Regions from separate parts of the Paraburkholderia sp. CNPSo 3076 genome, predicted to be linked through region 2. Evidence: riboswitches for the same ligand, from Rfam matches in the RefSeq annotation. Region 2 holds a riboswitch; the other holds the start of a gene.

Region 1 (4,196 bases), on a different contig from region 2:
CGCGCGCCGCGCTTGCGCTCACGCGGCAACCCGCTCTTCGGGCATGCGCTCGATCTCGAGCGTGTCGTGGTGGTACGCCGCGAGCGACTCGCGGTGGGCGACGCTCACGATCGCCGCTTTCGGCAGGCGCTCCATGAACAGCTTGTAGAGCCGGCTTTCGTTGTCGGGATCGAGCGCGCTCGTCGCTTCGTCGAGGAACAGATAGTCGGGCTTGTGCAGCAGTACGCGCGCGCCCGCGAGGCGTTGCTGCTCGCCCGGCGAGAGCACGCGCGACCAGTGCGCCGATTCGGCGAGACGATCCATGTACTCTTCGAGGCGGCAGGCGCGCAGCGCTTCGCGGCAGTCTTCGTCGCTGTAGTCGTCGGCGGGCGAAGGGTAGGTGAGCGCCGCCTTGAGCGTGCCGATGGGCAGATAGCTCTGCTGCGGGATGAACATCATGCGCGCATCCACAGGCGCGTCGATCGAGCCCTCGCCGAATGGCCAGAGGCCCGCGAGCGCGCGTATCAGCGTGCTCTTGCCCGCGCCCGAGGGGCCGCGCACGAGCCAGCGCGAGCCCGGCTTGATGGCGATGTCGCGCACTTCGGAGAGCGGCGTGCCGTTGGGCAGCGAGAGCTTGAGATGTTCGGTGGCGAGTTCGTTGTTGTCGATGAAGTGCAGGTTGATGCCGCCATGCTCGGTGGCGGGCGAGACCGATTCCTTCAGGCGCGGCGAGTGCACGACACGCACGAATTCTCGCAGACGATTCACGGTAGCGCGCCATTCGACCAGCGTGGAGTAACTGTTGATGAACCACGAGAACGAGTCGCTCACGGTGCCGAACGCCTGCGAGATCTGCATCAGCACGCCGAACGTGAAGGCGCCCGCGAAGTAGCGCGGCGCGGCCACCACGAGCGGGAAGATGATGGCGATCTGGCCGTAGAAGCTCAGCACGAAGGTGAGGCGCTTCGTGTACTTCATCACGCGCCACCAGTTGTCCTTGATGTGCGCGAAGAGGCCTTGCGCGTTGCCGCGCTCGGTGTCCATGCCGTCGTAGAGGGCGATCTGCTCGGCGTTTTCGCGCAGGCGGATCAGGCCGAAGCGGAAGTCCGCTTCCACCTTTTGTTGCTGGTAGTTGATCGACACGAGCGGGTGGCCGACCTTCTGGATCACGAGCGAGCCGAACACCGCATAGAGCGCGGCAGCCCAGACCATGTAGCCCGGAATCGCGAGCGGCTGGCCGCCCAGCGTGACAGTGAGCGCGCCCGCGAGCGTCCACAGGATCGTGATGAACGAGATGAGCGTGACGACCGTGGAGAGCAGATCGAGCGTGAGCGAGAGCGTGGTCGTGGCGAACGACTGGAGGTCGTCGCTGATCCGCTGGTCGGGGTTGTCGGCGAGGCGGTCGCGCTCGATGCGGTAGAACGCGCCCTTGCCGAGCCACTCGCTCAGGAACCGCGTGGTGAGCCACTGACGCCAGCGAAAGCCGAGCATCTGACGCAGATAGCGGCCATACACCGCGAGGATGATGAAGCCGAACGCCAGTTCGGTGAAGGTCATCAACAGCGGCGGGAAGCGCTTGACGTCCTTGGCCTGCAACGCGTTGTAGAACTCCGCGCTCCAGCCGTTCAGGCGCACGTTGATCCACACGACGAGCAGGTTCATCACGATGATCGCGACGAGCAGGCCCCAGGCGATCCAGCGTTCCTCGGAGACCCAGTAGGGCTTGATCAGGCTCCACGCGGTGATCTTCTGATGCTCGTTCTGATCGGGCGTGGCGCGGGCAGGTTGGTTGGTCATGTGCGTCCTGAAGGTGTGGCGGCCCGCTGGGGGCATGCGCTGCGCGCCGCACGGCGGCAGCGTTGCAGCGATTTTTGCAGCGATTCTGTCGTCGGGCGCTTAAGTGAGTCTTAACGGGGCACAGGCGGAGTCAAAACTGGCGCCTGGCGTGGAGACAAAAGCGCACGCCGGCGCCGCCGTAGCGTGGCGCCCATTGTCTCACCGCGCGGGCCTGCGAGGCGAAAGAGGCGGGTTCAGGGCATTGTGCCAGACCAGCACCCCGGCTCCGCCGAGGTTTGCGGGCCGCGCGCGTTTTGTGGTCTAATCGTCGTTGACGAAACAGGGGTGCTTCACCGGTATGCCGGGCATGCCGCCAGTGAGGCTGAGAGAAACCCTTTGCACCCGATCCGGGTAATACCGGCGCGGGAAGTTTCCAGAAAGTCTTGGCCGGCGCCCAGCCTGGTTTTTTCAAGGAGGGGGCGCCAGGTTTCCCGCCGGGCTGCGCTTTGGGCGCATGGGTTCGTACGAATTCCGCGAATTTTGTACAGGGCCGTCTGCGCCGCTTAGCCTCCACGGTCGGCCTTGCCAGCCGGTTTCGTCCTTGGGTACGTCTGCTGCTGCCGTACGGAAAGGATACGATGACCGCCTATTCTCTTTGTTCCCCGATTCTTATCGCGTTCGCCTTGCGTGACGGAGCGTCGTCATGAGCCGCGCCCGCAACCCTAACGTGGGCAGCGTGCCCGACTTCGCCGTGCTCGGCGGCGGCCTGAGCGGCCGGCTCGTCGCATGGCGTCTGGCCGGCGAGGGCCATCGCGTCGCGCTTTACGAGCGCGGCGGCCCCGAAGGCGGCGAAGCCGCGGCCTGGGTCGCGGCGGCCATGCTTGCGCCGCTCGCGGAGGCCGCCGTCGCCGAACTGCTCATCACCGAGCTTGGCGTCGCGTCGCTCGAATCCTGGCCGCGCATCCTGGCCGAGCTGCCGGAGCCCGTGTTCTTCCAGCGCAACGGCACGCTCGTGGTCTGGCATAGCGCCGATCGCACCGAAGCGCCGCTCTTCGAGCGCCGCGTGCGCGCCAACGCGCCGCGTTCGCTCGCCGATGCAAACTTCATCGCGCTCGCCGGTGCGCAGCTCGACGCCGCCGAACCGGCGCTCGCCGGGCGCTTCGCGCACGGCTGGCTGCTCGAAGGCGAAGGCCAGCTCGACAATCGCCAGGCCCTGGCTGCACTGGCGGCGGGGCTCGCCACGCGCGGCGTGGAAACCCACTGGCACACCACGGTCGACGAGGCCAATCCGCCGCCCGCGCGCGTGACGATCGACTGCCGCGGGCTGGGCGCCAAACCTGCGCTGCCGGGTTTGCGCGGCATTCGCGGCGAAGTCGCGCGCGTGCACGCGCCGGGCATCACGCTCACGCGCCCGGTGCGGCTCCTGCATCCGCGCTATCCGCTCTATATCGCGCCCAAGGAACACGATGTCTTCGTGATCGGCGCGACCGAGATCGAAGGCGAGGACCGTTCGCCCGTGAGCGTGCGCTCGGCGCTCGAACTGCTGAGCGCGGCGTTTGCGGTGCATCCGGCGTTCGGCGAGGCGCGCATCCTCGAGTTGAACACGCAGTGCCGCCCGACGCTGCCCGACCATCGCCCGGCGCTCATCTGGGACGGCAAGACCACGCTGCGCGTGAACGGCCTCTATCGGCACGGCTTCATGATCGCGCCGGAAGTCGCCGACGAAGCCGCGCGCTTCGCCGAGGCGCTGCTCGACGCCCGCGTGAGCGATGCCGATTCCTTCGAGGCGCTGCGCCGCGCGTCGCGCTGGGGCGACATGCTGCACGCGCAGGGCGCGCACGAGCCGGCCTGACGCCGCACCAGAAACAATCCGCAGTTTGAGAACGTATTTGCCATGGACATTCATATCAACCAGAAGCCGATCACGCTGCCCGAGGGCGCGACTGTCGCCGATGCGCTCGCCGCATTCGGCGCGCGTCCGCCGTTCGCCGTCGCCCTGAACGGCGATTTCGTGGCGCGCACCCAGCATGGCGCGCGCTCGCTCCAGGCGGGGGACCGCCTCGACGTCGTGAGCCCCGTGGCCGGCGGCTGAGCCTCGCTCGCCCAAGCCACCGGTTGCGCGCATCGCATGTATCGCGAGCGCGTTCACGACACCGCCAAGGATTCCTACATGACCACCACATCCACCGCCGACGCGCTCACGCTCTACGGCGAAACCTTCGCGAGCCGCGTGCTGCTCGGCACGTCGCGTTATCCTTCGCTGCAGTCGCTCGCCGACTCGATGGCCGCCGCGCGCCCCGGCATGATCACCGTCGCGCTGCGCCGCCAGATGAACGAGGGCACCGCCGAAGCCGGCTTCTTCGACCTGCTCAAGCGCCACGGTGTGCCGCTCCTGCCGAATACGGCCGGCTGTCTCACCGTCAACGAGGCGGTGACGACGG
Region 2 (4,196 bases):
CCCATGCGTTCGCCGCTGATCCACGCGACCGCCGTCGAAATGGCGCCGCCGAGGCCGATCTGCAGCGCCGTCGCGACGAAGAGATCGGTCGGCAACGTGAGCTTGCCCGCCAGATGCGCACCGATTGCCCAGAAGAGCGCGCCGCACAGAATCGCGAGGCTGCCGCCCGCCGACCCGGACGCGGCGCCGCCATGGCTCAGGATGGCGATACCGACGAGGCCGAGCGCGACCGCGGCCCATTCGGCCTTCGCCACGCGCCGGCCGGTGACCGCCGAAATCACGGTCGCGAACAGCGGCACCGTGGCGACCATCACGGCCGCCTTGCCGGTGCCCACGGTACGCATGCCGTAGGCAAGCATGCCGCTCGACAGGCCCACGAGCAGCGTGCCCACCACGCCTGCGTTGCGCACTTCGAGCAGCGTAGGCATGACGGGCCGCCGGCGCATGGTGAAGACGAACAGGCCGATCCCGGCGAACAGATTGCGCAAACCGGAGAGCAAGAGCGGCGGGAACGAATCGAGCGCGACCTTCACGCCGAGATACGTCGAGCCCCAGACGAAGTAGACGACGGCGAGCGAGAGCGCGACGCGCCCGGAGCGCGATTGCGGCAGCCGCACGGTGCGCGCAAAACGCCATAGCGCGGCAGCAGCCTGCTGGGCTCCGGCGAGAAAAGATTGAGTGCTCACGCGGGAAGGCAAACGGGGAGGCATCGTCATTTCACCGCGGCATATGATGAAAGGGGACCGCGGCGCCCCGACGGCAAGGCGGCGGGACGGGTAAAGCTCGACGGCATGGTGCAGATGCGCAAGAACGCGAAAAAAGACGGGGTACGAAGGACACCCGGGACGGGCGAAGCGCATTATGCAACAACGCCGGGCGTTGCGGAGGCTTTCAGGATGCTTTATGCGCGGCGATTCGTTGCGTGCGCGTCACAGTGGGAGCGACGCAAGCCAGGACGGCCGATCGCGCACCATATCGACGTTCGCCGACCGCGTCACGCCACGCTTGTTGGATCGTGCTAGCATGACACAACCTTTCGTTTAACTTTCATCAATCGGGTTTCGTACACGCCACTCGCCATGCTTTCGCTCGTTTCGCGCCCCGCATCCGCCTTGCCGCCGCGCCATTCGCGGGGCGCGCCGGCGCGCTCACGCGCAGAGCGCGAGCGAACGACGCCGTGGTCTCTCGACACCCGAGCGCGCGCCCTGCCGTCCCTGTCCGCCCCGCTCTACGCCGCCCGGCGTCCGCACTGAACCCGCCTCCCCCAACCCATCGGAGCCGTTCGGTCGGGCTCCGGGCCAATCCGTTGCGCCCCGCTGCGGCCCGCGCCAGAATGCGCGCTTTCGCCCGCCAGCCCTCGCCGTTACCTCGAATCTTTTCTGGATCGCAAGGAGAACTGCCATGTCAAAGAAAATCCGTTACTTCACCGAACTCGATGTTGCCCGCCTCGAAAAATGCGCCGCCGAACCCGGCGCCTCCCCCGCGCGACAGACCATGCTCGACGAGCTGCTCGAACACGCCGTGATCGTGGAGGCGCGTGACATGGCCGCCAACGTCGTGACGATGAACTCGCAGGTCACGCTCGTGGACGAGCGCAACGGCGCATCCCTCACGTACACCGTCGTCTATCCACATGAGGCGAACGTCCACGCCGGGCGCCTGAACGTGTTCTCGCCCGCGGGTCTCGCGCTCCTCGGCGCGAAGCGCGGCAACGCCGTGCGCTTCACGACGCCGGGCGGCGCGGTCGAAACGCTGAAGATCGAACGTATCCTGTTTCAGCCCGAAGCCTCGAAGGATTTCACCCTGTAAGTTCCGCATACACGACTCACCACGCCAAACCGCGCCTGGCACATTGCACGCGAGTTGGCACTTGCCAGATCGTCGCAGCACGGTGTATTGTTTGGCCTTGCTTACGCGGGGGTCCTGCGTCATGCGCCGCATCGAACGAAAGTCGTGCAGCGTATTTCGCGGGTGAGAAATACCCTTTGAACCTGATCTGGATAATGCCAGCGCAGGGAAGCGTCCGGACTTCGCAACATCGCTCAACGCCTCACCTCATCACAGCGAAGTCCGTCCACGTTCCGTCTCGTCTCCTGCTAAGCCGCTGTTCCCACTTTGCTTTGCATGGAGAGAGACGCATGAACGCGAATCCCAAGTTCATTTCCGCCAACGCGCACGTCGACGAAGCCGCGATCGCGCCGCTGCCCAATTCCCGCAAGATCTACGTGACCGGTTCGCAGCCCGATATCCGCGTGCCGATGCGCGAGATCACGCAGGCGGATACGCCCACGGGCTTCGGCGGCGAGAAGAATCCGCCGATCTACGTCTACGACACGTCGGGTCCGTACTCCGACCCTGAAGCGAAGATCGACATTCGCGCAGGCTTGCCCGCGCTGCGTCAGAACTGGATCGAAAAGCGCGGCGACACCGAAGCGCTGCCGGGCCTTTCCTCCGAGTACGGCCGCGAGCGCGCCGCCGACCCCGCGACGGCCGAGCTGCGCTTCCCCGGCCTGCACCGCACGCCGCGCCGCGCGAAGGCCGGCAAGAACGTCACGCAGATGCACTACGCGCGTCAGGGCATCATCACGCCGGAGATGGAATACATCGCGATTCGCGAGAACCAGCGCCGCGCCGAGTATCTGGAAAGTCTCAAGGCCAGCGGCCCGAACGGCGCGAAGCTCGCCGCGATGATGGGCCGCCAGCATCCGGGCCAGGCGTTCGGCGCAGCCGCCTTCGGCGAGAACGCGCTGAAGGAAATCACGCCCGAGTTCGTGCGCGACGAAATCGCGCGCGGCCGCGCGATCATTCCCGCGAACATCAACCACCCGGAAAGCGAGCCGATGATCATCGGCCGCAACTTCCTCGTGAAGATCAACGCGAACATCGGCAATTCGGCGGTCACCTCGTCGATCGGCGAAGAAGTCGACAAGATGACGTGGGCGATCCGCTGGGGCGGCGACACGGTCATGGACCTCTCGACCGGCAAGCATATTCACGAAACGCGCGAGTGGATCATCCGCAACTCGCCGGTGCCGATCGGCACGGTGCCGATCTACCAGGCGCTCGAAAAGGTCAACGGCAAGGCCGAAGACCTCACGTGGGAAATGTTCCGCGACACGCTCATCGAGCAGGCTGAGCAGGGTGTGGACTACTTCACGATTCACGCGGGCGTGCGGCTGCAATACGTGCCGCTCACCGCGAACCGCATGACGGGCATCGTCTCGCGCGGCGGCTCGATCATGGCCAAGTGGTGCCTCGCGCATCACAAGGAGTCCTTCATTTACGAGCATTTCGAAGAGATCTGCGAAATCATGAAGGAATACGACGTGAGCTTCTCGCTCGGCGACGGCCTGCGTCCCGGCTCGATCTACGACGCCAACGACGAAGCGCAGCTCGGCGAACTGAAGACGCTTGGCGAGCTCACGCAGATCGCGTGGAAGCACGACGTGCAGGTGATGATCGAAGGCCCGGGCCACGTGCCGATGCAGCTCATCAAGGAGAACATGGATCTCCAGCTCGACTGGTGCCAGGAAGCGCCCTTCTACACGCTCGGGCCGCTCACCACCGACATCGCGCCGGGCTACGACCACATCACCTCTGGCATTGGCGCCGCGATGATCGGCTGGTTTGGCACGGCCATGCTCTGCTACGTCACGCCGAAGGAACACCTGGGCCTGCCGAACAAGGACGACGTGAAGGTAGGCATCATCACGTACAAGCTCGCCGCGCATGCGGCCGATCTTGCGAAGGGTCATCCGGGCGCGCAGGTGCGCGACAACGCATTGTCGAAGGCGCGCTTCGAGTTCCGCTGGGACGACCAGTTCAACCTCGGCCTCGACCCGGACAAGGCACGCGAGTTCCACGACGAAACGTTGCCCAAGGACTCGGCCAAGGTCGCGCACTTCTGCTCGATGTGCGGCCCGCACTTCTGCTCGATGAAGATCACCCAGGACGTGCGCGACTTCGCTGCGAAGCAAGGCGTGAGCGACGACGAGGCTCTGAAGAAGGGCATGGAAGTGAAGGCGGTCGAGTTCATCAAGCAGGGCGCCGAAATCTATCAACGCCAATAAGCGCCGACTTCGGGCTGACTCAGGGCTACTTCGCCCCGGCGGGCGCACGCCGTCCGCCGAAACATTTTCTAACGACTCCCACAACTCTCTGACAAGCGCACACACCCGGATACGGGTCGCATGGCT

The links. A riboswitch is a leader RNA that binds a small molecule or an ion and turns the genes downstream of it on or off. The one in region 2 is predicted to bind thiamine pyrophosphate.
Region 1: it holds a riboswitch for thiamine pyrophosphate, as region 2 does, so the genes downstream of both, M3A49_RS34250 (FAD-dependent oxidoreductase) here and thiC (phosphomethylpyrimidine synthase ThiC) in region 2, are expected to answer to the same signal.

What each region holds. Positions count from the first base shown of each region.
Region 1 is NZ_JAPMAL010000038.1:36,228-40,423, forward strand. Features, by position in the region: gene M3A49_RS34240 (SDR family NAD(P)-dependent oxidoreductase) at 1-22, opposite strand, end outside; gene M3A49_RS34245 (ABC transporter ATP-binding protein/permease) at 19-1,776, opposite strand; TPP riboswitch at 2,087-2,201, shown strand; gene M3A49_RS34250 (FAD-dependent oxidoreductase) at 2,459-3,607, shown strand; gene thiS (sulfur carrier protein ThiS) at 3,650-3,847, shown strand; gene M3A49_RS34260 (thiazole synthase) at 3,926-4,196, shown strand, end outside.
Region 2 is NZ_JAPMAL010000002.1:276,092-280,287, forward strand. Features, by position in the region: gene M3A49_RS03555 (EamA family transporter) at 1-617, opposite strand, end outside; gene M3A49_RS03560 (GreA/GreB family elongation factor) at 1,402-1,809, shown strand; TPP riboswitch at 1,907-2,036, shown strand; gene thiC (phosphomethylpyrimidine synthase ThiC) at 2,139-4,070, shown strand.